2 regions of the Peribacillus sp. AS_2 genome follow, and region 2 is predicted to be linked to the other one. Evidence: riboswitches for the same ligand, from Rfam matches in the RefSeq annotation. Region 2 holds a riboswitch; the other holds the start of a gene.

Region 1 (15,765 bases), on a different contig from region 2:
CATGACTTTTTCCAACTGTTCTTGAGTAAGCTGGTTCAAGAAGTACGTTTGATCTTTATTATTATCGATACCGCGCAGCATTTTGTATTCGCCATCCCGGTATTCAACCTGTGCGTAATGACCTGTAGCCACATAGTCGGCACCAAGGCTTACCGCATGTTCAAGAAAAGCCTTGAACTTGATTTCCTTATTGCACATTACATCCGGATTCGGGGTACGGCCCGCTTTATACTCATCCAGGAAATAAGTGAAAACTTTATCCCAATACTGCTTCTCGAAATTGACCGCATAATAAGGGATGCCGATTTGATTACAAACGGCAATTACATCATTGTAATCTTCCGTTGCCGTACAGACTCCGTTTTCATCTGTATCATCCCAGTTCTTCATGAAAATCCCGACCACATCATAGCCTTGATTCTTCAATAGCAGGGCTGACACAGAAGAATCCACGCCTCCTGACATACCCACGACGACGCGGGTGTCCTGTGGTGCTTTTCTCATTCTGTCACCTCATTTATTTTAAAGTAAGAATTATCTTCTCACTAATCTATTAACGATTTTAACGGTGGTTTCTGCCGCCTGCCTTACTTCCTCTTCCGTGTTGTTCAGACCGAAGCTGAAACGGATCGAATTCTTCGTCCGCTCCGAATCTTTCCCGAACATCGCCACAAGCACATGCGACGGATCGATTGACCCGGCCGTACAAGCGGATCCGCTCGATACAGCAACACCTGCCAAGTCCATATTTACGAGCATCGATTCCACATTCGTACCCGGAAAACTAACATTCAGCAAATGCGGCAGCGACTGATCCATGGATCCGTTAATTTCATATTGTACATCCGCCTCATCAAAGACGGCAAGCAATACGTCTTTGAAGCGCTTGTATTGCTCCTTTTTCTTTTCCATCGTGCTCTGTGCAATTGAAACAGCTTCTGAAAAACCGGCAATTGCCGGCACACTCTCCGTACCAGCACGGCGCTTGCGTTCTTGCTCCCCGCCATATAAATGCGGATTCAGCTTCAACCCTTCACGAATATAAAGAAAGCCGATTCCCTTGGGACCGTTGATTTTATGCGCGGATACACTCAGTAAATCCACACCCAGCTCACGAACGTCGATAGAGATCAAACCATATGCCTGGACCGCATCCGTATGGAAAACGGCTTGGTGACCCTTGAGCACCTGCCCTATTTCAGAAATCGGCTGGATTGTACCCACCTCATTATTGCCGAACATGACCGAAACCAAAATCGTGTCGTCCCTCAATGCCGCCTTTAAATCGGCAATTGAAATAAGCCCCGCCTCATTCACAGGTAAATATGTGACCTCAAAGCCAGACTTCTCAAGGTGTTGGCAAGTATGCAAGACCGCATGATGCTCAATCTCCGTCGTAATGATGTGCTTCCCTTGTTCTTTATAAGCATTCGCAACACCAATGATCGCCGTATTATCAGCCTCGGTTCCGCCGCTCGTGAAAATGATTTCATTCCGCCCGGCACCGATGCTCGCTGCAATACTCGAACGCGCCTCATCCAAAACATGGCGCGCCTCCCGTCCGAAAGCATGAATGCTCGACGGATTTCCGAAATCATTGCTCATGACCCTCATCATCACATCGATCACATTCGGATGCATCGGTGAAGTCGCAGCATGATCTAAATATATTCTGTCCACTTTTTTGTCGCCTCCATTAAAAAACGCAAGCGCCTACATAATAGGCGCATTGCTGATCAATTAAATATAGTACATATAAGAATCGATTTCACCCGTATCCTTGTAGCTCGCCAAATCCATAAGCGTCGTATTATCCAATACATCCTTCACGGCATCGCGAATCCTGATCCAAAGCTGACGCTTCACCGGCTCTTCATCCTCGATTCCCTCAACAGGCGTAATCGGCCCTTCCAATACACGAATGACATCACCTGAAGTAATCTCCTGAGGATCTTTGGACAGGACATACCCGCCATATGCACCGCGGACACTCTTCACCAACCCCGCATTACGAAGCGGCGCAATCAACTGCTCCAAATAATGCTCCGACAAATTATGCGTCTGGGCAATCGATTTCAAACTCTTCGGGCCTTCTCCATAATGTTTAGCAAGCTCGATCATGATCGTCAAACCATAACGGCCTTTAGTAGATATCTTCATACATATACACCTCAAATTATTTATCCGTTTCTAAATTCTTTTGAAATTATAGCATATTCCCGCCGGAATTGCATTCACCCGCCCTTCCTTTGTCAAATTATCCTAATTGGAGAGGTAGGATAAGTGGAAATAAAGAATGAAATGTAAACCGTTCGAGGGGCATGATCGAATTATTCGAGACTGCCCTATGGGAAATCACCCTCTTTTTATAGCATAATCAGCGCATTTCCCCCATCAGTTGTGATACCTTATATAAAAAGGAGAGGTGCGCAATGAATATTAAACCGCTTGCTTTCCGGATGCGGCCTCGATCGATTGATGAGATCATCGGGCAGGAGCATCTGGTCGGTGAAGGAAAAATTATCGCAAGGATGGTCAAGGCCAAACAGCTTTCTTCCATGATCCTGTATGGTCCCCCGGGAATTGGCAAGACATCGATCGCAAGTGCGATTGCCGGAAGCACGAAGTTTGCGTTCCGGACGCTGAACGCAGTGACCAATAATAAAAAGGATATGGAAATCGTGGCAGCCGAAGCTAAAATGTCCGGTAAAGTGATTCTGCTGCTTGATGAGGTTCATCGGCTCGATAAGGCGAAGCAGGATTTCCTATTGCCTTATCTTGAAAACGGGATGATCACCCTTATCGGTGCAACGACCAGCAATCCCTATCATGCCATCAATCCGGCCATCAGAAGCCGGTGCCAGATTTTCGAGCTCAAATCATTGGTAACCGAGGATATAACCAAAGCGCTGGAACGGGCACTTCATGATGAAGAGCGGGGACTTGGTGCATATGAAACCGAGGTCAGCTTTGATGCCCTTACCCATTTCGCGACTGCTTCGAATGGAGATGTCCGCAGTGCCCTTAACGCACTTGAGCTCGCCGTCATTTCCACAGAACCCGATGAATCCGGAAGCATTCATATAGATCTGCAAATTGCCGAGGAATGCATGCAGAAAAAAAGCTTCTCCCATGACAAGGATGGAGATGCCCATTATGATGTCCTGTCCGCTTTCCAAAAATCAATTCGCGGCAGTGATGTGAATGCCGCCCTTCATTATTTGGGTCGCTTAGTCGAAGCCGGCGATCTTGTAAGCATCGCCCGCCGTTTGGTAGTCATCGCTTACGAAGACATAGCTCTTGCCAATCCCCAGGCTGGCCCCAGGGCCCTCGCTGCAGTCGAAGCCGCTGAACGACTCGGTTTTCCTGAAGCCCGGATCCCACTTGCCAACTCAGTGATCGAGTTATGCCTATCACCTAAATCGAACACGGCCATTGTCGCAATCGATGCAGCCCTATCAGACATTCGCAGCGGCCATAGCGGCGATGTACCAGATCACCTTAAGGATGCCCATTACAAAGGGGCCACAGAACTCGGCCGCGGCATCGACTACCTATATCCTCATGACTACGAGAATGGCTGGGTGAAGCAGCAATACTTACCGGACAAACTTCGCAGCAAAAAATATTACAAACCGAAAAAGAGCGGGAAATTTGAACAAGCACTTGCCTCGGTCTATGAAAATATCGAGAAAAAGAAATAACTCCGGATCACTTCAAATCCGGAGTTTTTTTATTGAAAACTTTCAACATGCCTATGTTGACAAAACTGCCTCCCCATTGTTCATTCATCATCTCAATGATGCCATCTTTCACCGCACTGATCATCCCACTAATCTAACGGACGCAAACTAAATTGAGCACGGACCAGTTTTTTGGTTTGTAAACAAAAAGTGTACATTCCACTTCTATTAAAATCCCTACTGCACGAATTTCCCAAAGAGATCCAATTCAATATATTGACCATTATCCCGCAAAAAACCACCAGTAAACCATTATGTTTTAATCATCCATAGGCAATATGTACAATTGTCAGCCAAACACTCCGGCTAGGTCCTTTCCTAAGAAACCGATTAAAACTAAATTCCCTTTGAATTGCCTTGCTTGGCGAACTTTTCCCGTATCTAGTAAATGGATTACAATCCTAGCGTCAATTATGAGTCTAGCGGCATGTCCTTTTACAAAAGAAGGCACAACAACTCTTTGGTTGCTGTACCTGTATGGTCAATCTTCGTCTTTATAGATACCCTTCGATGCTTTAATCATATTTTCCAGCCACATTTTCTTAAATACATTCACACGACGAGGAGTGCCATTTTCCTCTCCCTCAGCTGAATTTTCAGTTTCTTCTTCTGCAGCCTCGGAAAGGATTTCATTTGAACTGCTTTCATCTGATGAACTTTCCGTTGAACTGCTTTCATCTGATGAGCTTTCCGTTGAACTGCTTTCATCTGATGAGCTTTCCGTTGAGCTGCTTTCATCTGATGAACTTTCCGGTGAATCACTTTCGTACGATGAGCTTTCCGCTGAATCACTTTCGTACGATGAGCTTTCCGTTGAACTACTTTCGTACGATGAACTTTCAGTTGTATATTCCATTTATTCTTTAACCTCCAAAATTTATTTATCCTCTAGGGATATCCGTACTGCATATATATGTTCCTACTTTCTAATAGGGACTTTGCTTATCACCCATTTTTAAGTAAATCTCCGTTCTAATTTAACTAGTTGTTAAATCTGATTAGCTTTCAGTTGAACTACTTTCATCATCTGATTGGCTTTCCGTTAAATCACCCTCGTCTGATGAGCACACTCTCGTACGATGAGCTTTCTGCTGAATCACTCTCGTACGATGAGCTTTCCGCTGAATCACTCTCGTACGATGAGCTTTCCGCTGAATCACATTCGTAAGATGAGCTTTCCTCTGAATCACATTCGTATGATGAGCTTTCCTCTGAATCACTTTCGTATGATGAACTTTCAGTTGAAAATTCCATTTGTGCTTAGCCTCCGAGACTTATTTATTCTTTAAGGATATCCGTATTGCATATATATGCGCCTTCTTTCTTTGAGGGACTTTGCTTATCACCCATTTTGAAGGAACACTCTCCATCCATTTTGACTGGTCCAATTCATTAGATTCATAGTTTTTCTCATTCCAAACAAAAAAAGTAACCTCGGACTCTTTTCCGAAGCTACTTTATTATTCCTTCATATTAGCTATGATGTCCTTTTAGCCAACCGATCACTGATTTCCCACTAGATTCTCGAAGCCCCTCGACACTTTCCTTAGAGATGATCTCGCCATCCTTAATCAGAATGACTTATCCATTGGCCCCTACCCCATAAATCTTCCCCGCTTCGAATATCAAGTCCAGTAAAGCTTGCTGTAAAATCATGATTACCCAAGTGTAAACACTAGGCCAAATTGCACAACTAATAACCAAATAAGTGTAGATTTTCCAATCAGCCACTCCTTTAGCATTAAACCTTTAAATGAAGAATTGTTTTAGTTGAGTTACACCAAAATATGTCAAAGGTATTATAAAATAGTAAAATATACTATTCTTTTACTATGAAATTAAATATAATAGATGAAGTGGTTACAAAAAGAGGAAGGAAGTAAACTATGAGACATGAAAAAAAGAAAAAAAAGAAACGGACATGGCTGAAGGTAGTCGGGATAATTGTCCTACTTTTTATACTAGCTGGGGGAGCCTTTGCCTACTCCGTATGGAATTCACTGACAAAAACCGTTGACACGATGCATACACCAATAGACCGTACTACGGATAAACGAACGAAAGACCTTGCACTGTCAGATCAAGAGCCATTCTCGATGCTCATGCTTGGTGTCGATGAACGTGATGGCGACAAAGGCCGTTCAGATACAATGATTGTCTTGACAGTCAATCCACAAAAGAAATCGGTCAAGATGCTAAGCATTCCGCGTGATACACGGACCGAGATCGTCGGTCATGGAACACAGGATAAAATCAACCATGCATTTGCCTTCGGCGGCGCGAAAATGTCCATGGATACCGTTGAGAACTTCCTGGATATTCCAATCGACTATTATATGAAGATCAATATGGAAGGCTTTAAGGATATCGTTGACGTAGTCGGCGGCGTGACCGTTCAAAACGATTTGGACTTCACATCCGATGGCATTCATTTTGCAAAAGGTACGCATACCCTTAACGGGAAAGAAGCCCTTGCCTATTCAAGAATGAGACATGATGATCCTAGTGGTGATTTCGGCCGCCAATCCAGACAACGTGCCATCATCGAGGCTGTAATCAAGGAAGGCGCTAGCCTTTCATCATTGACGAAATACGATGAAGTCTTCGCTGCACTCGGTAATAATATCCAGACGAATTTGACGTTTGATGACATGATGGACATCCAAAAGAACTACAGGGACGCAAGCAAAAGCATTACCCAATCGTCCATAAATGGAAACGGAACGAAAATCGACGGCATCTACTATTATATTGTGTCAGATGAAGAAAAAGAAAAGGTTCAATCCGAATTAAAAGAACAATTATCCATAAAATAAGAAAAAATGAAAAAGCTGTCCGGACCCGCATCCTGACAGCTTTTTCATTTTCCCCGTCCAATATTCTGACAAAAAACGAACACCAAATGTAGAGATTTGTTGGAATTTTTGTTGTTTATTAGGCATGAAAAGACGGTATAATCTAATATGAGCTGACAATCCCATCTTCCCCTTGCCCCTTTCATCACTTGACACAATTATTCTTTGGACCCGGAATTCCATCAACCGTCATTCATCAACTATAATAAATGATCCTAAACAAAAGGAGTGGATTTAAATGAAAATCAAAGCAGGCAGCTGGGCTATGCTAAGCAAACAGGACAAAATGTTTATTCTGAAAGCCATCAGTGACCGTTCAAGAATGAAATATGTTTCATGAGAAGTAGATCTTTTCGGCATTATATGAGAGCAGCGCCTCTCCCTTTTCAATAAAACGAACTTGAGCCTGAAAAAGGAGAGGAATCTATTCAAATTGATAATCCCATAACAAACGCCATTCGCCTTTTTCTTTGACGACATAACAATTTTGTTCCAAAGTAAACACCCCAAAGCGAGAATTGAAGACCTGTGTAACCGGAATTTCATAGGCCGTTTTATGCTGCCTTCCATCCTTATTCAGCCTCCGGTTCTTCACTTTCTTTGGACGGCCTACATCATACTGAAAGGTTTCCACATCCATATGCTGTAAAAATACATGTGACCGATTTTGCACATAATCTGCCCGATTCGGAAACCGCTGCTTCATTTCAGAACTTAACAATTCCCAGGACTTCCCGAACTCCGCTTCACTTTCATACTCATAGAAATCTTCAACCACGCTTTTTGATCCGTTGGGAAAAAGAAAAATGATACAGGATCCTACAGCTAAAACCACGAGAATAGCCGTCAATACTCCTATTGGAATCTTACTGAGTCTCCTCACCCTCATCACCCTCACAGGTTATCATTCATTTATATATATAAGGGAAAACGATAAAAAAGAAGCATGTTATTAAACATGCTTCTTAAGTATATGTATCAAAAATGATTTCTTAGATTCATTGACGCCTCCTCCATCGATAAAAGAAAAGAAGATGACCATCGCCCATGAAACGAGCAAAATGTTGAATATGTTTCTACGGATCATATACTATCAGGTTGTTCAATGATCCCGCTTAATTTCTCCTTAATCTCTTCCACAAGTTCATTTACAGTAACATCTTGTCCAGACTCACCCTTGGCAAAAGTGTCTTTTATAATATCAAAAAAATCCATGCGAAATTTCCACTCCAATATATAATTGAGCCACCATTTCATACTGTTGCTAAATTTTTTTCAAAAATAAGGAATATAGCTCATGTATTTGATAATCACATATAAAGCGGGAATTGGCAAGCAGAAACTAGTTTAAAAACCAAAAATTTACCCAATTTTAACATTTCTGAAATATCCCTTAGGAATGAATACTAGTAAGTTATAGGTAGATAGTTTGGGTATAAAAAACAAAAAAGGACCGATTCTGAAGTGAACCCAAAAAGTTAGACACTTTATTTACTTAGGCAGCCTTTAGGGCATGAACCCGGTAATCTACCGGGCTCATGCCTTTTAATTTTACCTTGATTCGTTGATGATTATAGTAATGGATATATTCTTCTAGTTCTTGTTTGAAATGCTCCATGCTTTCAAATTCTTGAAGATAGAGTAATTCGGATTTTAATAAGCCAAAGAAGTTTTCAATGACCGCATTATCGAGACAATTTCCTTTGCGGGACATGCTTTGTGTAATGTTATGTTTTTTCAAGTCATGCGAGTATTGTTTCATCTGATAATGCCAGCCCTGATCTGAATGGAGAATGGGTGAATCTTTCGATTCCAAGCGATCAAAGGCATTATCCAGCATTTTGGAAACGAGCGGATAAACAGGCCGAGATTCGATATTATAGGCGATGATTTCACCATTAAACAGGTCAAGAATGGCTGATAAGTATAGTTTCTCCCCAGCTAGTTGGAATTCCGTGACGTCTGTTACCCATTTTTCATTGGACTTTGCCGCCTTGAAATCACGTGCTAGAATGTTGGGCGCAATCTTGCCGATGTTCCCTTTGTACGAACGGTATTTCTTCATGCGAACCAATGACTTCAATCCTAGTTCATTCATCAATCGGAGAACTGTTTTATGATTGATGCGAGCACCTCGGTTACGTAATTCTAGGGTGATACGCCGATACCCATAACGCCCTTTATGCGTATGGAAAATCTCTTTGATAAGGGATTTAATTTCTGTGTATTTATCCTCACGCCCGAAGGCGTTTACCCAATAATAGTACGTACTCCGTGCCATTTTAGAAATGGATAGAAGCAGATTTAAATCAAATTGTTTCCTTAGTTCATGGACTACTTTCGCTTTTTCTTTCTTTGTAAGGCTTCCTTTTCTTGAACTAAGGCATTCAACTTTTTTAGATAGGCATTCTCTGCACGTAAGTATTCTAATTCGGCAAGAAGTGCTTCTTGAGAGCCATTAGCTGGCGATTTTTTCTTAGTTTCTTTTTTCATGGATAGACGCCCCTTTTTCTTTGGTTTAAGGGCGTCTATACCTCCTTCCTTAAACTGATTTGCCCAATTCAAAAGTGTAGAATCGGAAGGAAGGTTATAGTGTACAGCGGTCTCGTTGATCGATGCCCCATATTCGTTCATATATTTAAGTACCTCTAGTTTAAAGGGCAGAGTGTAATTTGTATAGGATGAAACAAGTCCTTCCATCCCATGTTTTAGATAGCGAGCGACCCATCTTTTCAGAGGGGATAAACCTACATTTCTTTCTTGAGCAATGGATTTATAGGATTTTTTCCCTTCTAAGTACTCTAAAACTGCATTTGATTTTTCGTCTATCGAATATTTAGTCAAAAAAACTGCACCTCCAATTGTTAGATGTTGTCTAACAATTGGGGTGCAGTTCATTCCTCAGCCCCTTCGATAACACAAATTATGCTTGTCCCATTAAATAAGTCATTAATGATATCAAAACTAAAATAATTGTAAAATAAGTGCCAATAAAAATTTTCTTACTTCTCTGTTTCTTTTCATAAACTTCCTCGAACGTAATGAATTTGTTTTTTGTCATCAAATAGTCTCCTTTTACTTTGATGGCAGCTATCAGACATCGCCACTTGCGAAGTCCCTTTGCTTGATCCCTATAGTATAGTATCGGCACATAACCAAATACTTTTAGGTATTATTAACTATTTTTTATAGGCTATATTTCTTGAATCTGTAAAAGGTTACGTCTAACGCATTATGTACATTAAAAAATTCTATGATAATCATTTCAAATCCTGCCTAGGTATCATTTTAATATTTAAATTTATTAAGCACTTACTTTATAAAATTCATGATTATTTTTATCCAACCGCAAAATGCCAACCATAACGGTACACTAAATACAGTTCCCCACATTAATCCCTTCAAAAAGGCAATAGGTACATCCATAATAAAAATCCCCCTCAATAAGGTTGCATTTTTTTATTATTATCGCCATGTTCTTTATTCTGGATACCTTTTACGTTAATGAAAATAAAAAAAGAAGACTGTATAACAGCCTTCCTTAACATAATTTTTATCCCTGATTTGTTTTTTCCAGTTCATTTTCCTTGATGAACTCCCGCACATCTTCAATAGATAATCCTACATTTTTAGCCTCTAACATTAAATAAACCCATTCTTCCCGTTCATTGTTAGCTTCCATGATAAACCCCACCCAGCTTGTGGTAACACAGCCGTCTTAGCATGTAGCCTTAGACCTGTAATTTTGCGTCCCTACTTTTCAATAGGTTTGCCTTTCTCAAGTATATTTCACATTATGATCTTCCTATTTTGGTTCATGGAGTTAATCTTTTCATTCTTTCTTTTTAAGAAATCGTAATAGCCCATGAATTTTTTCACTAAGTATTAAATACTATATTCATGTTAATTATACTTAAAATCCTGTCCATTAATTAAAATACTTTTCGTTAATTTCCGCCATCATTCTACAATATTCTTAAAATCATAACTATATATATCTAGGAATTTTTATCAATCACAACAAGCTGAATAGGGATTAATATTAAAACAAAGCATTACGTTAACTTTCTTCGACGTTTATTAAAAACTTTCATAAAAATACTTCCTTCTTCTGTTTTAAAAAACTTAACTCCAACTAATTTTAAAGGTGTCCATATTTCTCTCATTTGGTATAAAGGCATTAAAGATCATCCTTTCTTCTATAAATTATTAATTGAGCTTTTTCTTTTAAAAGTGACAGGTATATATTAAATAGTAACATCTATTATTTTACATTTTTTGTTATTTTATTTTATATTCTTTGATAGAATTAACAGGTTATAATTTAACATAACAAACAAAATGTTCTTTATAACGAATAGTTAAATTGAAACTACCATCTTTACATTATTATGTCAATTGGTTTCTTAGTTTATTCTATTTGCATATTTAGTAGTTTATTTCCCTCTTACAGGAATAATAAACATCACCTGTATGTCTAATCCACAACTTGCTAACTAATCCCCAAACTTCCATATCTTACATTAAATTTATGGTAGTGGGAACAGGATTTATCCATTGGCCAAATTCTTGAAATTATTAAGGCATTTGTGTTCCGACTTTCAACTATGCTCCTTTTTATTAATTGACAAAAGTTTTTATTCGCCCATTAAACATTTCATAATTGAGCCTAAAAATTAGGATATGATGGTTAATATTGTATTTTTCTGTCTTTTCTTGTCTGTTTTAAAGAACTAACTATACTTTATTAAGAACAAGTGCTATATTATAAAAAAAACGGTTCCTATGGAGGAGGATATGACTAGATATGAGGAATTCGACTCATTAAGGGGTTTAGCTGCTCTCATAGTGTTAATTGGGCATTATTTGATGGTATACCCTTCATATGCTAATTATCAGTATGGTTCAAACAGCTCCTACATAATTTATTTATTCAAGGAAACTCCTTTACGCCTTTTTTTCAGCAGTGGAAATGAGTCTGTCATTCTATTCTTTGTATTGAGTGGTTTTGTTTTGTATTTATCAGTTAATAGTGCTAAATTCCACTATTCTACATACTTAATAAAACGAGTGTTTCGAATTTATTTACCATATTTAGTAGCAATAAGCATGGCTATATTGGCTAAAATGCTTTTAAGCCAAATTGATTTGCCCTTTATCACAGACTGGTTTAATAAAACTTGGACAGGCCCAGATACTCCTTCCTTATTAATAGAACATCTTTTGTTTATAGGGCAGTACAATACAGACGCCTATAACAATGTTATATGGTCTCTTGTACACGAAATGAGAATTTCAATTATATTTCCTTTACTGATTTTTTTATTTATACGAAAAAAGCTTAAAGACTCTTTATTATGGCTTTTTGTTTTAATTTTTTCGTCGACTATTTTTTTGTTTTTGTTTGGTTCTGGTGGCGATATAACCAGCATTCTTCTAAGTTTCCACTACTGTACTCTTTTTTTAATGGGAGCAATAATAGCGAAATATCGACATGGGCTTTTTTCCTACACCTTGAAAATGAAAAAACCTGTAAAAATCGCATTGTTGCTGGGTGCAATTATCTGTTTTATGTACGAAGGCATCATTGGTGAAGTGGATTTTTTAAACAATTATATTTTCAGGGATTATGTAGTCTCGTGCGGTGTTTGCATTTTTATTTTCATGAGCGTGTCATCCCAGAAAGTTTCAAAGATTTTGAGGTCTAGAATGCTAACTCTTCTTGGGAAAATTTCATATAGCTTGTATTTGTACCATCTTATATCCTTATTCTCATTGATGTACCTTTTCTATAACAAGCTGCCTACCGGTTTAATATTGATCTTTTCCTTTTTCTTTTCTTTTTTACTGTCTACAGCTTCCTATTTACTCGTGGAAAAACCATGCATGAGGCTCGGAACGTATTTCACAAGAAACAAACAAGAAAAAGGAATATCCAAAGATCACTTAGCATTAAAACGCAAAATAGGATAAATTCTTTGCAAGTTGTTAACGAATTCTTACTATCTCTAAAAAAGTGGTGAAATCGATGAATGAAAAAGTAAAAATTAAAGATTTTATACGAATCTTAAAAAAGCGAATACTTATCATTATTCTATCTACCCTTTGTATTACTGGTTTCATTATTTTTTCGTCCATGTACCTTATGAAGCCAGCCTATCAGTATTCCACTCAAGTTCTGGCAGGATCTTTAAGCATGGATCAAAAAGATGCTTCCATAAACAAAGTGCAAGAGAACAGACAGCTTGCCCTATCGTATATGGACATCATTAAAAGTCCTCAGATCATGTTAGGAGTTAAAGAGGAGTTGAATCTTAAGACTTCTAGCTATGACTTACTTAAGCAAGTTTCCATTACTAATCGAGATAATTCCCAAATCATCACGATTACCGTCAAGGATTCAAATCCTGAATCCGCTAAGGACATCGCCCAAACTGTCGCGAGACATTCGATTTCTAATTTTAAAGACATTACAAACGTTAAACAGATTAGCATTCTCAATGATAATGAAATGGGGCAAGCAGAACTGCTTTTCCCAAAGCCGAAATTCATCATAGCCATTTCAATCGTATTAGGCTTTTTTGCTGGAATAGGCTTAGCACTTTTTAGAGAGCATTTTGATGATTCAACCTACTCCGATAGGGAGCTTGAACTTCTTGGAATTCCATTATTAGGGAGGCTGAATTTGAATACCAAAAGAATAAACAGAAAACGTAAAACAACATATAAAACCTTACCTTCCACAAAACGGGGTGAATATAGTGAGTATTAAATTCACAAGGAAACAATCCTTTTACCTAAATGAAATCAATAAAGAGCAATTTTATTCGATATGTAACAATATCGAGTCTAACCTTAATAAAGACGATTCAATATTAATGATTACATCTCTTTCACAATCACAGAATATTGTAAATGCATCAGCGTACTTAGCACTTGCCTTTTCTGAGCAGCGTAAACGAGTCCTTGTAGTGGATGCTAATCTGCGCCAACCTTCGCTGCATCAAGTGTTTAATATCGATAATTCATTCGGTTTGACTAACCTGCTTTTAAATGAGAAGCCCATTAACGAACATGCTATACATATTAAGGGGCATCTATTCTGTATCCCTACAAGCGAAGCCATTTATGAACCAGCAACATTATTAACATTAGAGACCCTTCCGACTCTGATTGAAGAGTGGAAGAAGGATTTTGACATCATTTTATTCCATACATCAGACAGTTTAAATAAACCTGATGCAAATATCATTGCTAAATATTGTGATGGCATAATATTAGCTATACAAGAAGGCAGAGATAAGTTAGAGAAAATTGCCGGTGTGAAAATGCAATTTGAACGGGCAAATCTTGAAATTTCAGGATCAATGATCATTTCTTAATTCAGGGAGGATAACCAGTGGATTCGAAAGTCAGAGTCGATAGGCAGGAAGAAATCCTTACAAAACCACTATCGACATCATCTAATTTTAATATAAAGCGCACTATGGATTTAATCATCTCATTTTTTATGCTAATACTTACAGCACCTATTTTACTTTTATTCTGCATTCTTATCCCTATTGATTCAACTGGCTCCCCTTTTTTTTATCAGCAAAGACTAGGTCTGGATGGGAAGCCTTTCAATATGATTAAACTGCGTTCCATGGGCATCGATGCCGAAAAAAATGGGCCTAAGTGGGCAAGTGCAAATGATTCCAGGGTGACTAGAATAGGAGCCTTTATACGAAAAACACGGATTGATGAAATCCCTCAGCTTATTAATGTTTTAAAAGGAGATATGTCGCTCATCGGGCCAAGACCTGAAAGGGAATATTTCTATAAAGAATTTGAAAAGTTTTTGCCTGGCTTTAAAAACCGTTTATATGTAAAACCTGGAATTACTGGATGGGCACAAGTAAATGGGGGTTATGATTTATCACCAAAAGAAAAGCTGCATTATGACCTATATTATATTCAACACCGCTCATTTGCTATGGAAATCAAGATTTTGTTCCGAACATTGACCATAGTCTTTACTGGTAATGGAGCTAGATAATCTAAAAAAGGGGTAGTGAAAAATGAAAAAAGTACTAGTAACTGGGGGCTTTGGATTTATAGGTTCTCATATTGTTGATACATTAATCCGTAATAATTATGAAGTGGCTATATATGATAACCTCTCCACCGGATCTATCGGAAATGTCCAAGCCAAAGTCACTCCATTCTTTGGAAATGTAGAGGATGAGGTCCTGCTTGAAAAAGCGATGGAGTCATTTAGGCCTGACTATGTCATTCATCAAGCTGCACAAGTAAGTGTACAACAATCCATTTCGGATATTACGAATGATGCACGAATCAATATCATGGGAACGATAAACATCGCTAAGCTTTCTCACAAGTATGCCGTTAAAAAGATCGTGTTCGCCTCATCAGCAGCTGTATATGGAGATGCTGATGTCATGCCAATCACATTATCACATCTTACCTCTCCATTATCACCCTATGGTGCATCAAAAAAAACGGCAGAGGATTATCTAAAGCTTGCTAAAGAATTATACGATTTAAATTATGTGAATCTTCGATACAGCAATGTATATGGGCCAAGACAGACAGCTAGCGGCGAAGGCGGTGTTATATCGATTTTCACTAATCTTGTCATAAAAAATGAGCGGCCCGTCATTTATGGAGACGGTACTCAAACAAGGGATTTCATCTATGTAAAGGATGTAGCCGATGCCAATCTGAAAGCGTTGGAATATGAAGAAAGCGGCACCTTCAATGTCTCATCAACCACCAGTACAAGCATCAATCAATTATTCTCGACTATTCAATCCTTTGGCAGTAATGATTTATCTCCTATTTATCAGCCAGCGAAAAATGGGGATATCAAAGAAAGCATACTCTGTAATAAAACGACACTTCAAAAATTGGCTTGGCACCCCGCACATTCACTTGAACAGGGTCTTACGAGCACATATGAATATTATTTAAACCAAAATCAGCCTTCTTTAACCAGCAAGACAATTCATTCACCTGCACCTCTACTCAAGTCAACGACTTTATCGTCATAAAATCGGGAGCGAATAAAGTGAGTACAAAGAAAAATTCTATTTTAAAAAATATTGTCCATTTATTTTACAGTACCATTCTATCCAATGTTCTTAATGCGGCCACGCTCATTCTAT
Region 2 (15,765 bases):
TTGCGGGAATTCGGATGAAAAGGCCGATGGAAATAAAGCTGAAGACAAGAAAGAGGAGAAAAGCTACACAATTAAGCATGCCATGGGCACTGCCGAGTTGAAAGAAACGCCTAAAAGAGTCGTCGTTTTAACAAATGAAGGTACTGAAGCATTGATCGCTCTAGGAATTAAACCTGTTGGTGCCGTTCAATCATGGCTTGGTGACCCTTGGTACGACCATATTAAAGATGATATGGATGGGGTCGAAGTTGTTGGTGTTGAACATGAAGTTAACTTAGAGAAAATCGCATCACTGAAGCCTGACTTGATTATCGGAAGCAAGATACGCCAAGAAGCTGTTTATGATAAATTAAATGCAATCGCCCCTACCGTTTTCTCGGAAACGCTAAGAGGAGATTGGAAAGAGAACTTCAAACTTTATGCAAAAGCCTTGAACCTTGAAGAAAAAGGTAACGATGTAATTGCGGAATTCGATAAAAATACTGAAGATCTTAAAGCTAAATTGGGTGATAAAGTAAATCAAGAAGTTTCCATTGTTCGTTTCATGGCTGGAACTACTCGTATTTATTACACAGATTCATTCTCTGGAGTGATTTTCGATCAATTAGGATTTAAACGTGCAGAACAACAGAAGGAACTTTTCACTGCAGATAATAAATTAGGCAACCTTGCCATTGAGGTTGGAAAAGAAGTCATCCCTAAAATGGATGGAGATATTCTCTTCTACTTCACCTACGCTCCTGAAGGAGACAAACAAGCCCTAAGCACAGCAAAAGAATGGACGAATGATCCACTTTGGAAAAACCTTGATGCAGTCAAAAACGGAAATGCCCATGAGGTCAGCGACGCAACATGGAATACAGCTGGTGGAGTAATTGCAGCTAATAAAATGCTGGAAGATATAGAAAAAATCATGCTTGAAAAGTAATAACTCGTTTCCATTGAAAAAGGCCTTTCTCGATATAATTCGAGAAAGGCCTTTTATTTTATATCATTAACCCACTTGTCCGCTTTCCTTCAATTGATCGTCAACGAACAAGAGGCCCAGTTCGTAATGCTCCCCGTCAAATAGAGCTCTTTGCACAAAACGAATCTGTTCATTATTATCGATGACCTCGAGCTTGCAATGTGCCCGGTTTATTTGTAGCGCCCTGTATAGCTCTTCTTCTTCCCTGACGACGACCCCATTTATTTTCGAAATGACCTCGCCTTTTTGCAACCCCATTTTATCTGCCGGAGATTGAGGGATAACGCCTAAGATCTGGACACCCAGCTTACTTTTCGAAAAATAAAAAGGAAGCTTTTGATCCATTGCCTTTTGGGAATGATGCAGGAATTCACGGCAAAGGATTGCCAAAACAACCGTTATGATTGCCAATGGAGGGTACCAGTAACCAGCTGCAGCCAATACCGTAATTACAATTCCCAATGCCCCTACCTTTTTGCCTTGCGCCTTAATTGCCAGTTCCGGGAGCGTCCCATGAACTTTTTGCTCAAAGCCGATTAAAATGGGCAGTACGATCGGCGACAGGGACATGTCCCCGATTGTAAAAACCGGATACCATTCGAAAGGCGCTGGAAGTTGTCCTCCAGGAATCATAACGAACATGGGAATTAGCCAGACCCGCTGTGAAACATACACACCTATCGGCTGCCCCCTTTTGGATACCTCCAAGTGAGGAGAGACCTTTTTACTTCCATTAGCAACAATCAAAAACCCTTCAGCAATCAGTAATAACCCCATTAAAATAACAAGTGTCGGATATACGGACCGATCTAGCTGATTAAGGGAATCCTGAAATAACGTCAGCTCGATATCTCTATCATATAGAAAGAACAGGATAAAGAAAGTGAGCCCCATTGTATAAACGGGGGAAACAAACCTCTTTTTCATGGATAGCATCGCCAAAACCGTAACCACTGCCATGATGGACATTGCCGCCAAAGGAATGGCGAGTCCGGTGGCCAGCGTAAGGAAGGAAAGGATCATCCCCCCTATCAATCCTAGAGGCAGCATGGAACGCAGCTCCATGGAAAAACTGTAGATCTTCGTATTAAAATCATGGCGTTCCCGTTTAACGCGAAGATAGCCGATGAATAAGCAATAGGCAATCGAAACATAAAGCAAAGGGTGAAGGAAAAGTTTTCCTAATCCCATTAAGCATGCAATCAGCCAATCCGTTGTCAATTTCTTTCCACCATCCTCAAAAGTAATCAAAATTTTGTCAAACTTCGTTCTGGTCAGTTACCTCCTATTCTATCAAAAATGTAACCTCCATGCCTATTAAGATGCAGAAAAATTAGGTTTATCTCAAGTTGGCAGGCAAGGAACGATTAAATGCAAAAGAGGCACCGCTCCAAGGGGAACGATGCCATCAAGTTACTTCACTAAATAATTCAAAGCCGTGCGTAACTGGATATCATTATCTTCATCCTGGATCTTTTCCAGAATGGCGGATTCCAGATGCGCTGCGGTTTTAGCATCCAGCTTACCGGTCACTTCCAGGCCGAATTGTTTTTGGAATGCCTTTACTGCGATTTCTGTACTCCAATCATAATATCCATCCTCACGACCCGGTTCAAATCCGAGTCCTTTCAGAATGCTTTGGGCATACTGGATTTGTTCATCATTCATATCCCGCTCCAACACCTTCTCAATCGCCAGCTGATGGGCATTAAAATACTCCGGTTGTTTGACTTTGATCGTCGGTTCGATCCCTTTTTTATGGATCCAGTTCCCTGAAGGAGTCAGCCACTTATATAACGTAAGTTTAATCTTACTGCCATCACCCATTGGTACAGCTTGCTGTACTGTGCCTTTACCGAAAGTCTTCTCGCCAACCAATGGATAGCCTCCCGCCTCTTGCATGGCGCCAGCCAGGATTTCCGAGGCAGATGCGCTCCCTTTATCCGTCAAGACAGCAATGGGATAACTTTTCGCTTTCTTAAGGCTTGTGAAAAACGATTGTGTTTCCCCCGTTCTTTCGGCAATTTGCAAATAGGGCTTGTCTTTTGTGATGAACTCACCAAGAATCGTTTCCACACTGGAAAGAAGGCCGCCTGGATTGCCGCGTACATCTATTACCAAGCCCTTGATTCCCGTCTTTTCCAGCTTCTTAATCTGCTTTTTGAAATCACTTGCAGTATTTTCCGAGAATGTGGTCAACTCGATATAACCGATTTGTTCTCCGCCGACTTCCTTAATTGATGAAAATACGGTATCCAATGGAATTTCGGCGCGCACCATGCTGAATTCAAGTGGATTATCAATCCCTGCCCGCTTTATTTCCATTTTGACAGGTGATCCTTTTTCGCCGCGGATTTTCAGGCGTGTCTCATACAGATCCAAACCTTCTACACTCTCGCCATTCACCTTGAGGATTTGATCTTTCGGCTTTAATCCAGCTTTTTCTGCAGGCGAGTCTTTGTAAGGAGAAACAATGATGACCTTACCATCTTCCATTCCGATTTCAGTCCCGATCCCTTCAAAAGAGGAATCCAGAGTTTCATTGAATTGCTTAGCGGTCTCCTTGTCCATATATACGGAATAAGGATCTTTCAGCGCTGACAGCATGCCTTGGATGGCACCCTCAACCAGGTTGGAGCCATCCACCTGCTCTACATATTGACTTACGATCAAACCGTAGGCTTGTTCAACCTTTGCCCATTCCTTATCCTTCGATATTTCTTGGCTTTCGTCCTTTGCTTCATTCTTGGCCGGAAGGCTTGTCCAATATATGCCCCCCACTGCTCCAATGGCTAGTGACATGATGATAGCTAGAGGAAGTACCCATTTTTTCACCATATTTATCCCCATTTCTGACCTGATATGTATTTCACTATATGAGGGGAATGAAAAGAATATGCTTATAGAAAATGATGACACCACATAAAAAAACAGACAAGGAATTTATCCTTGTCTGTTTTTCCATTGATATATTGGGTATTAGATATTTACATAGTTTAATGGATTAACAGCATTTGACTTGCTATAATTCCATGGGCCTTTATGTAGCTCAAAGTGTAAATGCTGACCGAAGGAATGTCCTGTGTTACCCATGATGCCAACTTGTTGACCTTTTGCAACTACAGCACCTTCGCCTACTTGTCTAGAACTTAAGTGTGCATACACAGTAGTCCATTGCTGACCGCTGATCGAGTGGGTAACGAAGACGACGTTACCGTATGTACTTGAGAAGTAAGAACGGCTTACGACCCCGTCGGCTGCCGCTACAACCGGAACCGTTCCGCTAGCAGCTATATCGATGCCGGCATGCTGTTTATTCCAGCGTTCACCCATTGTTGAAGATACATATCCTGCACTAGGTCTAGTGAAAGTACCCGATGATACGGCTGGCGCTTGACTTACATTAGACGAAGCGGGTGAAGATGATGATGAACTGTTGCTTTTTGCACTATATCCTGAAGAAGTGGATTGTTTTTTTGTTTCGGTTGCCTGTGATGCTTGTGATGCTGCTTGTGCAGCCGCTTGTGCAGCTTCTTGCTCTGCACGTTTTTTCGCTTCGGCTGCCGCTTTTTTACGAGCTGCTTCCAATTCGGCAAGACGTTGATGTTCCAAGCTGATGGCTGATTTGATGGCTTTTTCTTGAGCAGCAAGATTCGCTTTTTCTTCCTCTAGACCCATCTTCTCATGTTCATGCTTTTCAGTTTGTTGCTTTAATTTTTTAACCAATGCATCCTTTTCTTGCTTCTGCTGTTTTTGTTGCTTTTGAATTTCCAATAGTTCAGCTTTTGCCACTTCTAAACTGGCAAGCTTCGTTTCAACGGCTTTTTGCTTTTCTTCGAGATCCTTTTTATCCAGCTCATGCTGCTTTAAAATATCGCGGTCGGCTTCAGCGATTGTCGCTACAGCTCCGACACGGTCAACTAAATCCCCAAAACTGGATGATCCGAATAATACTTCAAGGTAGTTCACGTCCCCGCCAGTCTCCTGGAAAGAAAGTGCCCTTTCCTTCAATACTTCATTACGTTTCGCGATCCGCTCTTTTAATACTTTAATCTCTTCTTTCAATGCCTCGATTTCTTTTTTCGTTTGTGTAATTTCAGCATTTTTAGCATCGATTTTTTTTGCGGACTCTGCGATTTTCGCTTCAATGGCAGCTATTTGGTCTTCTGCTGTCATTTGCTTATCCTGCAGGCTATCGATTTTCTTTTCCGTGTCGGAAATATTCGATTCAACACCTGAACGTTTTTCCTGGATGGATTCTTTCTGTTTCTCTAAATCCGATATAGACTCAGCATAAACCGAAGGTGCCGCCAGAATGCTTCCCAACCCGATCATGATGGAGGCATTCATGGCAATGATATTTTTTTTCACGTTTCATTTCCCCTTTCAACCCGTTACATCCTTGCCTTGTAACGTCTCTCTATTTATGTCTGGCTACTTTTGGCTTTCGAGTAAAGATACAATTTAAACTTTCAAGAACTTCCTGACTGACATCAAGCTGCCCCATATTCCGATAACCGCACCAATTACGATGAGGATGGCCGATACTTGATAAATGAACGGATTTGCAGGCAGGAAATCTATGAATTTGAACGTAATCTGCGGTGCTGCATATTTATAAAGATTATAGTAGAGTACTGCAATCAGTCCTATCGGAATGATGGAACCGAGGACTCCCAACCAAAGTCCTTCCAAGAAGAATGGCCAACGGATGAATGTATTCGTCGCTCCTACCAATCTCATGATCTCAATTTCTTTTCTTCTGGCTACAATGGTAATTTTAATCGTATTCGAAATCAGGAACATTGCAGTAAATAGTAAGCCTACAATAAGAACGATCCCTATGTTTCTAGCAATATTAACAAAGCTGAATAGCTTCTCGACGTAGCCTTGTCCATATTTAACACTTTGGATATATTCCATACCTTCGATTTTCTTTGCCACCTTGATGACATCTTGCGGAGATTTCGTTTTGATAACATAAACGTCCCTTAATGGGTTATCCTGTTCAAATGGTTTAAAAGCATCACCATTATCTCCTAAATCATCTATTAAATTAGTAAGCTCTTCATCTTTTGGAGAGAAAATCACTGATTCGATACCGTTTATCTCCGTAATTTGCTTACCGATAGCTTTTATATCGTCATCATTCGCCGCATTATCAATATGTGCACGAACTTCGACATCTTTCTCCACATTTCCCGCGATATGATTTAAATTCATCATGAGCACTAAAAAGACGCCAACCAAAGTTAGAGTGACCGTTACTGCACTGACAGAAGCAAACGTCATCCATCCATTACGGCCAATATTTTTAAAACTTTCACGGAAGTGACGGAGCAATGTTCTAAATTTCATATCCGTAATCACCTCGATGTTCATCGCGAACTATTTTTCCACTTTCAATGGCAATGACACGTCGTTTAATATTGTTGACGATGTCCCTATTATGTGTGGCCATGACCAGTGTAGTTCCGCGTTTATTAATTTCTTCGAATATGTTCATGATTTCCCATGATGTTTCGGGATCAAGGTTACCTGTAGGCTCGTCGGCTATGACTACCTTGGGATCATTGACGATCGAACGGGCTATTGCAACCCTTTGCTGTTCCCCACCAGATAACTCGGAAGGAAGCATTCTCGCTTTATGTTTAATGCCAACCAGATCAAGAACTTCCATGACTCTCTTTTTGATTTCTTCTGGTTCCTTTTCAATAACTTCCATGGCAAAAGCAACATTTTCATATGCAGTGAATGTTTGAAGGAGTTTAAAATCTTGGAATACCATACCGATATTACGGCGGAATAGAGGAACTTTCGAATTGCGGATACTTGGCAGGCTTACACCATTGACCAAAATATTACCGCTTGTAGGCTTTTCTTCCCTATACATCATTTTGATGAAGGTCGATTTTCCGGCACCGCTCGGACCCACTACATAAACGAATTCGCCTGGCTTTATTTTCACATTGATTCCATTTATGGCAATTACGCCATTTGGGTATGTCTTTTTCACATCTATCATTTCTATCATTCTAAAACCACCTAATTTGCTTGGATTATCACTATGTATATACAGCTTTTCGACAATTTTCACTGAAATCTGACAGGAATCTCCCTTACTTGAGCACAGAAACATTATAACATCATATTTTGTCAAATTAAGCATAAAAAATATTACAGTTTCATTTCAGTTAGACATATATCAACATCTATGTAATAATTCCAGGATTTGATTGCTTGATAAGTGGTTGATCGCGAGTTGTTTCGAGGGTTTAATTGAGGCTAAATGAAACGTCCCGCTGAGCAGAACGTTTCATTAATCATTATTTATGTTCAGCAAGCCATTCAGCGACCATGCTCGCTTCCTTGCCCTTGATTATACCTTTTGGCATTCCGCCGCTTTGGCCATTCGCAATGACTTTTTCAATGTCTTCTTTTGATAGCTTGGAACCTACCTTCGTCAAGTTCGGTCCCACGCCGCCTTCAAGATTCACTGCATGGCAGCTTGAACATTTGTTTTCATAAATTTTTGCGGCATCACCGGCACCTGCCGTAGTCGTTTCGTTATTTTCACTTGCAGGCTCTTTATCTGCAGCATCATCGTTCCCACCGCATGCAGCCAAGGCCAAAGAAGTACCCAGAACTAAGGCTAACCACTTCATTTTCATTGAACTTACCCCCTCTGATTTATACCAGCACAAGAACATTATACCAATTTCAATCCAGTTTAAAACCCTCCCCAAGTACCTCCGACGCGTCCATTACAATTACAAACGCTTTAGGGTCAACGAGTTTCACCAATTGTTTCAATTTGGTGAATTCCGACTGGTCTATTACGCACATCAAAATTGGACGAGTATCATCCGTATAGCCGCCATACCCGGATATGCCTGTTACACCCCGGTCCAGCTCATGTAAGATAGCATCCCTTACTTCCATTTCTTTATTCGTGATGATCAGTGACATCTTCGAACGGTTCAATCCAATCTGGACAAGGTCGATCGTCTTGCTTGTCACATATAGTCCAATCAATGCATAAAGGCCTTTTTCAATATCAAAAACGATGGCAGCACTTAAAACGATGATTCCATCAATGACAGCCACACAGGTCCCCAATGACAGATGGGTATATTTATGGAAAATCTGTGCCGCCAAATCGGTCCCCCCAGTGGAACCCTTGCCGCGAAAGACGATTCCCAGCCCAAGCCCGACCATCATCCCCCCGCAAATCGAACCAAGCAATGCATCATTCGTCCATGCCTCCCAATCCTTTGTCAGAAATACCACTAAAGGCAGGAACAAGGTTCCAATCAGGCTTTTGGCTCCGAAATGCCTTCCGAGGATAATAAGCCCCGCAATGAACAAAGGGATATTAAAACCCCAAAGAACATAAGCCGGCTCCCAACCGAGAGTTGACCTGAGAATCGTGCTAATCCCGCTGACCCCTCCGGATGCGACCTGGTTAGGCAGTAAAAACACATTAAAACCAATGGCAATTATGGACGAACCTACAATCACCAATCCATACTCCGTTAACTTTTGAATGAAAGGATGCCTCTGCTCCCTGTATCTTCTCTTCATTTTGCATAAGTCTCCTCGAACCATCATTATTATCTAGTATTGGCCGAACGAGGTAGAGCATCCCTTTTCAATCCTGTAAATGTCAGCCAGAAGATTCATTAAAAAGGGAAATCATAAAAAAAGCCGGACCGGGGAAACCGGTCCGACTGGCTGATCTTATAATTTTGAACGCAAGTACGCATCAATGAACATATCGATATCCCCATCCATGACAGCTCCCAAGTTTCCGGTCTCCGCACTAGTACGGTGATCTTTAACCATGGAATACGGATGGAAAACATAAGAACGAATTTGGCTTCCCCAGCCAATTTCCTTTTGCTCTCCGCGGATTTCATCCAATTCCGCTTGTTGCTGTTCAATTTCACGTTGATACAATTTGGCTTTCAGCATATTCATGGCCTGGGCCTTGTTTTTGATTTGAGATCTCTCGTTTTGGCACGTTACCACGGTGTTCGTAGGTAAATGGGTGATCCGGACCGCCGAGTCCGTTGTATTGATATGCTGACCACCTGCACCACTTGCCCGGTACGTATCGATTTTCAAATCTTCCGTGCGTACTTCTATATTGATCGTCTCATCGAATTCCGGCATGACTTCACATGAAACGAATGAAGTGTGGCGTCGTCCTGAGGAATCGAAAGGAGAAATACGGACAAGACGGTGTACCCCTTTTTCCGCTTTCAAATACCCATAGGCGTTATGGCCTTTGAAAATTAAAGTGACACTCTTGATCCCAGCTTCATCACCTGGAAGGTAATCAAGGGTTTCCACTTTAAAGCCTCTTTTTTCACCCCATCTTGTATACATGCGCAACAGCATGGAACCCCAATCCTGAGACTCCGTACCGCCTGCACCAGGATGCAGTTCAAGAATGGCATTTTTCGAGTCATATTCTTCACTTAATAAAAGTTGAAGTTCAAAGTCATTCATCTTTTGTGCAAGAACCGTGATTTCTTCTTCCAGCTCAGCTAAAAGTTCTTGATCATTCTCCTCTTTCACTAATTCATATGTCAAATCCAGATTTTCATATGATTCATTCAGGTCGGACAATTGATTGACTTGTTCTTTCAAAGCATTCGTTTCATTGATGACAGTTTGTGCTTTTTGCTGATCATTCCAAAAATCGGGATGTGTCATCTCATTTTCTAGCTGTGCGATTCGTGCCTCTTTTTCATCTAAGTCAAAGAGACCCCCTAAAGTCCGTTAATCGCTGCGCTGTCCGTTCAAGTTCATTTCTTATTTCTGCTAATTCCATTTCTCTTCACCTCATTAAGTATGTTAAAAAAAATCCCTGAAGAGGGATTCCCTTCATTACAATAAACCTCTTCATTATATGCAAACTAAACATGAAAAGAGGCGGCTAGCCTTGGACTTAACCGTCTCATCTTCATTATACACCTAACTTTAGCCTAAATTGCCATGGCAATTCTTATATTTTTTACCGCTGCCGCATGGGCATAACGCGTTTCTTCCAACTTCTTCCTTTTTACGGGCAGGGGCTTTTTTCACTTTTCCCCCGTCTTCTTCCTTCGGATTGACCGCTTGTCCTTTTATGACTTCCTTACGTTCCAAATTGTTGCGGATTTCAGCCTTCATGATGTATTTCGCGACTTCATCTTCCATTGAAGCAATCATCGCTTCAAACATCGCAAAACCTTCGGATTGATATTCACGAAGCGGATCGATTTGGCCATAAGCACGAAGGTGGATCCCTTGGCGCAGCTGCTCCATTGCATCAATATGGTCCATCCACTTACTATCGACTGCACGAAGAACGATTACTTTTTCGAATTCACGCATTTGTTCTTCAGATAGCTCTTCTTCTTTTTGGTCATAGCCTTCTTTCACTTTTGCTAAAATGAACTCAACCAATTCCGATTCGTTTTTCCCTTCCAAATCAGCCACAGTGATTAAACCTTCATTGAATAGGTTACCATTCAGGTAGTCGACAAGGCCTTGTAAATTCCAGCCTTCCTCATCGCCCATTGGAGCAAACGCGACAACATTTCGCTGGATGGATGCCGTGATCATCGTTTCGACGATTTCACGTAAGTTTTCACTTTCCATGACATCGAAACGCTGTTTATAGATAATTTCCCGTTGTTGACGGAGAACATCATCATACTGCAGTAATTGCTTACGTGAATCGAAGTTATTGCCTTCGACCCGTTTCTGTGCGGATTCAACGGCCCTTGTCACCATTTTACTTTGAATTGGCTGGGAATCATCCATACCTAGGCGTGCCATCATGTTTTTCATGTTATCCGAACCGAAGCGGCGCATCAATTCATCTTCCATTGATAAATAGAATTGAGTGACCCCTGGATCACCCTGACGGCCGGACCGGCCACGCAGCTGGTTATCTATACGCCTGCTTTCATGACGTTCCGTGCCGATGACGGCAAGGCCCCCAAGCTCCTTGACACCTTCACCAAGCTTGATATCCGTACCGCGACCTGCCATGTTAGTAGCGATCGTAACTGAGCCTTGATTACCCGCATTCGCAATGATTTCCGCTTCACGCTCATGGTTTTTTGCATTCAAAACATCGTGAGGGATGCCTTTTTTGGATAAATAGGCAGATATGACCTCAGATGTTTCGATGGCAACCGTACCGACAAGCACAGGCTGACCCTTTGTATAACGTTCGGCGATGTCTTCCACAACAGCCTTGAATTTCCCATCAGTTGTCGCATATATAAGATCTGCCCTGTCATCCCTGATGATATTCCTATTTGTCGGGATCGCAATGACATTCATATTATAAATATTGCGGAATTCCTCTTCTTCCGTTTTGGCTGTACCGGTCATACCTGAAAGTTTTTCATACATCCTGAAATAGTTCTGGAATGTAATCGTCGCAAGAGTCATGCTTTCATTTTGAATTTCAAGTCCTTCTTTCGCTTCGATCGCCTGGTGGAGACCTTCACTGTAACGGCGGCCTTTCATCAAACGGCCGGTGAATTGGTCAACGATGACTATCTCGCCTTCCTGGACGACATAATCCACATCCAAATGCATGGAAACATGAGCCTTTAACGCCTGATTGATATGATGATTCAAAGTAACGTGACTAATATCGAATAAATTATCGATATTAAACGCTTTTTCAGCTCGATTCATCCCATCTTCCGTCAGCTGAACACCTTTTGTCTTTTCATCATATGTGTAGTCCGTATCTTTCTTTAAGGTTCTTACAAACGCATTGGCCTGGATATAAAGCTGAGCCGATTTCTGTGCCGAACCTGAAATGATCAATGGCGTTCTCGCCTCATCAATCAAAATCGAATCGACCTCATCGATGACAGCGAAGTGCAGGGGACGCTGTACCATTTGTTCTTTATATAACACCATATTGTCACGAAGATAATCAAAACCTAACTCATTATTCGTACTGTACGTAATATCAGCATTATACGCTGCCTGCTTTTCTTCTTTAGAATGACTGTTCAAATTCAACCCGACGGTCAAACCGAGGAAATCATACAATACACCCATTTCGGTGGCATCACGGTGTGCCAAGTATTCATTGACGGTAACGACATGTACACCTTTACCGGTAAGCGCGTTTAAATAAACCGGCATCGTGGATGTTAAAGTTTTACCTTCCCCTGTTTTCATCTCGGAGATATTTCCATCATGAAGGGATGCCCCACCCATGATTTGAACACGGTAAGGATATAAGCCCAGAGCACGCTTTGCCCCTTCACGCGCAACCGCAAAAGCCTCGACAAGCAAATCATCAACGGTTTCCCCATTTTGATAACGCTCTTTAAACTCTTCCGTTTTGGCACGCAACTGTTCATCCGATAACGCAGCAGTTTCATCAGCCAGCGCTTCGACCTGATCGGCGATTTTTTCTAAACGTTTGATTTCTCGCTTATTCGGATCAAAAACTTTATTTAATATATTAAGCATTCAATAACGCTCCTCTATTATGGTAATGATCGTTCAATGATAAAATTCATATAAGTAAGAAGAAACACACCTTCTATTATTACTAATGCACGCTTAATTTTACCACTTCTATCATAGAGGTACAACTTCATGTCACTTCGCTGGTATAGACCTGAATGCAATTCTTGCGAAAAACAATGGATAAATGAGGAGGAAAACTGTTAAAATAGGAGGAAGTATAAAAAATATGTTGCAAACTCCCCATTATTCCATATGCAAATGTGAATTATCCATAACCTTCCATCACTAGATGCTGTGTCCTCTCTAGAGATAGCATGTCAAGGTAATCCAACCTTACAGGCGTCATGTTTTGAATGATAAGGTGGGCTGCCGAAACTTTTTAGCGGAAGATAAATAGAACATGTTTCGAGGTGGTATTGATGATTGGTGAACGTGTAAAAAAACTGCGAGAAGAAAAGAAAATGTCGATGACTGAACTTGCCGATAAAGCAGGTGTTGCAAAGTCTTATTTAAGTTCGCTCGAGCGGAACTTACAAACGAATCCTTCTATTCAATTTCTTGAAAAAATCTCCTCCGTACTTAACATCCCAGTTGATGCCCTGCTTTACGATGCTCCAAATAAGGAAACCTTGGACAATGAGTGGATGAAAATCGTTGAGGAAGCCATGAATTCGGGTGTCTCAAAACAACAATTCAGGGAATTCATCGAGTTTAATAAGTGGAGAAAAGATAAAGAAGAGTAGAGTGGTAGTGCACTAGTTTACTTACATAATCCTGATGAATACAGTTTGAATAAGCTAGACACACAAGAATCCCAAGGAAGAATAAACCCTATAAACAGCTATGAATCGAACCACTGTTTATAGGGATGTTCTCGAATTTGTTCGGAACCTATTTTCCATCGTTCTCCTCAAAAATTGCCTCAGGGCTTTCCCGTTTTAAAAAAGCAATGATTTCCTCTTTTTTGAAACCCAAGCTTCTTGCTTCAGAAATCAATTTCACCCATTCTTGATCCATTTCCACATTAGCCACCTCTTCTACCTCCTAAAATACTCTTGTATTTCAGGCAGACCAGCCATCATAGTCAAAAGGACCTTAGACCTGTGCCTTTGCGCCCTCATTTTTCAAGGAGTTTGCCTTTGTCGTGGTATTTATTACCAAATACATTACCTATAATCATATTATAACGGATACACACTCCATATATTGCTATTTTATGTCGGTAATCCACATAAATGCAAAAACTTTCATCCGACAAAATATTACAATATTAAGAAAATTTGAAGTTCAGGTGATTTTTCATAGACTAATTCAATTTCGTTTTCTCTTCTTAAAAATTCTTTGGGATGTATTGATTCTCTCGATTATAAGTGCCTCGTGGGCTTTTTGCGAAGTTAAATCCTCATCTCAGGTCGGGCAAAGCCACTTTCCATATTCCGCACTGCTAAAAGAAGCTCTATGGCATGTATGGCAATTCTTTCGATACAAATAATCCAACCCCCTCTGCACCTTGATCAAATTGTTTTCTACAAATAACTTATTGTTCTTTTTAAAGAACTGACAATTCGAGTAAGTGCAAAAGATAGAGGTATTTTAATAGATGAAATTGACTATTTATCTTAATGAAGAACATTTTTTTGTTCTTTTAAGTGAACTTTTTGTTTTTTAGAGAACAAAAAGAAGCAATCATTTTTACGTTCTAACGGATTCTATCAACATGTAAAAAAGCACAACCCAGAGGCTGGGCTGTGCTGTGCTTTTGATCTTAGAATAATAATTAACTAGGTTCAATCAATCCATACCGTCCATCTTTTCGGCGGTACACTACGTTTGTTGTATTAGTATCCGCATTCGTGTAAACGAAGAAACTGTGACCAAGCATATTCATTTGTAAAATCGCTTCTTCACTGTCCATTGGCTTTAAATCAAAGCGTTTATTGCGGACCACTTCAATATCATTATCGTCTTCGAATTCATCCACCACTTCGTCAGCTTCCGTATTGAAGGCGAATGCATCGGGTGTAGTCGATAGATTGTTTCGGAACTTGCGATTGACCTTCGTTTTATGTTTACGAATTTGGCGTTCAAGCTTATCATTGATCAAGTCAATGGCAGCATACATATCCGCATTTTCCTCTTCAGCGCGAAGAACCAAATTCTGCATGGGAATCGTCACTTCGACCTTAGATGTATTATTGTTCACTTTTAAATTGACTAACACATTTGCATCTGGTGTATTGTTAAAATATCGTTCTAACTTGCCAATTTTCTTTTCGACGTATTCTCGAATTGCTGGAGTTACCTCAATGTTTTCACCGCGTACGTTGTAATTCATAAAGTGAGTCCTCCTTAAATTAAGACTATACAGTTAGATTCTACAATACCCCTCCGGTTCCTTTTAGAAACACATCATGAAATATGTCGAAATAATGAAACAATTGTCGGAAGGTTTGGAAAGGGTTGATGTCTGCCCTAGCTTCATTATATCAAATGCTATGCTAGAAAGAAAAAATTAAGCCTATTTTATTTACAGAAAATTTAAAAATATTTAACGTCGAAACCATTTGGACTCCAAAAGGGAAGGAAATCAATTTCTTTTATCATAGAACACGCCATCCACTGATAGACTTTCATACGGATTTGTGTATTTATTGGAGGACTTTTTCTTCTTATTCATTTCCTGGATATCCAGATGAATTGAAGAGACTGATAGATCAGTTGCTGATTTAAACCGTTCCGCTCCTTCAGCTTTGCCACTTCATCGATCAATGCCGCTTTTAGCATTTTAAGGACTTCCGTTTCTTCTGGTCCTGTCAGTTCCGTCACGGTATGGATGGAGGCAGGCTGTCCCGCCGTTCCATTGGCTGCAAGAAATTCCTCGACTGCCCTTTCTCTTTCCTTATCCGTCTGGCTGATCGCTTTAATATGCTTTTGTTCCGAAATCAGCAGGGCAGTAATCGCCTCGGTATCATTCGCTTTCAAAATGGCCGTTTTTCTTATCGCCAATTGATTCAAGCTTTTATGAAGCTTGATCAATTTTTCAAGCGATCCGATGATGTTCCGTGCAGTCATTTCGCTGCCTCCTCCGCTCATAAATGAAGGACGGAAACTAGCTCCGTCCACTTCATTCAAGCTTCTTTTTCATGAAAAATTCATTTTCGGTAAAAATCGATGAGACCCTTAGCCGTGGCTTGTGCATTCAATTTATAATTTCCTTTTTCAATCTGGATTTTCAGTTCATCCACTTTTGCTTGTCTTGCAGCAATCATCTTCGATTCTTGCTGCATTTCTTTTGC

Evidence for each region. A riboswitch is a leader RNA that binds a small molecule or an ion and turns the genes downstream of it on or off. The one in region 2 is predicted to bind cyclic di-GMP.
Region 1: another riboswitch for cyclic di-GMP. It lies ahead of OTG27_RS14965 (anti-repressor SinI family protein); the one in region 2 lies ahead of sinI (DNA-binding anti-repressor SinI).

Annotation. Positions count from the first base shown of each region.
Region 1 covers NZ_JAPTGA010000007.1:217,641-233,405, forward strand. The annotation lists gene mnmA (tRNA 2-thiouridine(34) synthase MnmA) at 1-504, opposite strand, end outside; gene OTG27_RS14920 (cysteine desulfurase family protein) at 535-1,680, opposite strand; gene cymR (cysteine metabolism transcriptional regulator CymR) at 1,741-2,160, opposite strand; gene OTG27_RS14930 (replication-associated recombination protein A) at 2,433-3,704, shown strand; gene OTG27_RS14935 (hypothetical protein) at 4,225-4,599, opposite strand; gene OTG27_RS14940 (hypothetical protein) at 4,791-4,997, opposite strand; gene tagU (polyisoprenyl-teichoic acid--peptidoglycan teichoic acid transferase TagU) at 5,630-6,559, shown strand; gene OTG27_RS14950 (hypothetical protein) at 7,023-7,481, opposite strand; gene OTG27_RS14955 (YwzD family small protein) at 7,682-7,813, opposite strand; one part of gene OTG27_RS14960 (IS3 family transposase) at 8,094-8,998, opposite strand; one part of gene OTG27_RS14960 (IS3 family transposase) at 8,998-9,442, opposite strand; gene OTG27_RS14965 (anti-repressor SinI family protein) at 10,152-10,280, opposite strand; cyclic di-GMP riboswitch class I at 10,299-10,382, opposite strand; gene OTG27_RS14970 (acyltransferase family protein) at 11,396-12,571, shown strand; gene OTG27_RS14975 (YveK family protein) at 12,627-13,370, shown strand; gene OTG27_RS14980 (CpsD/CapB family tyrosine-protein kinase) at 13,360-13,980, shown strand; gene OTG27_RS14985 (sugar transferase) at 14,085-14,636, shown strand; gene OTG27_RS14990 (NAD-dependent epimerase/dehydratase family protein) at 14,659-15,651, shown strand; gene OTG27_RS14995 (oligosaccharide flippase family protein) at 15,669-15,765, shown strand, end outside.
Region 2 covers NZ_JAPTGA010000001.1:287,185-302,949, reverse strand. The annotation lists gene OTG27_RS01415 (ABC transporter substrate-binding protein) at 1-928, shown strand, start outside; gene OTG27_RS01410 (PDZ domain-containing protein) at 995-2,188, opposite strand; gene OTG27_RS01405 (S41 family peptidase) at 2,381-3,805, opposite strand; gene OTG27_RS01400 (murein hydrolase activator EnvC family protein) at 3,947-5,338, opposite strand; gene ftsX (permease-like cell division protein FtsX) at 5,432-6,325, opposite strand; gene ftsE (cell division ATP-binding protein FtsE) at 6,315-7,001, opposite strand; gene cccB (cytochrome c551) at 7,294-7,638, opposite strand; gene OTG27_RS01380 (YitT family protein) at 7,688-8,551, opposite strand; one part of gene prfB (peptide chain release factor 2) at 8,708-9,742, opposite strand; one part of gene prfB (peptide chain release factor 2) at 9,744-9,806, opposite strand; gene secA (preprotein translocase subunit SecA) at 9,956-12,469, opposite strand; gene OTG27_RS01365 (helix-turn-helix domain-containing protein) at 12,889-13,212, shown strand; gene sinI (DNA-binding anti-repressor SinI) at 13,361-13,501, opposite strand; cyclic di-GMP riboswitch class I at 13,532-13,617, opposite strand; gene hpf (ribosome hibernation-promoting factor, HPF/YfiA family) at 14,247-14,804, opposite strand; gene OTG27_RS01350 (flagellar protein FlgN) at 15,143-15,541, opposite strand; gene flgM (flagellar biosynthesis anti-sigma factor FlgM) at 15,622-15,765, opposite strand, start outside.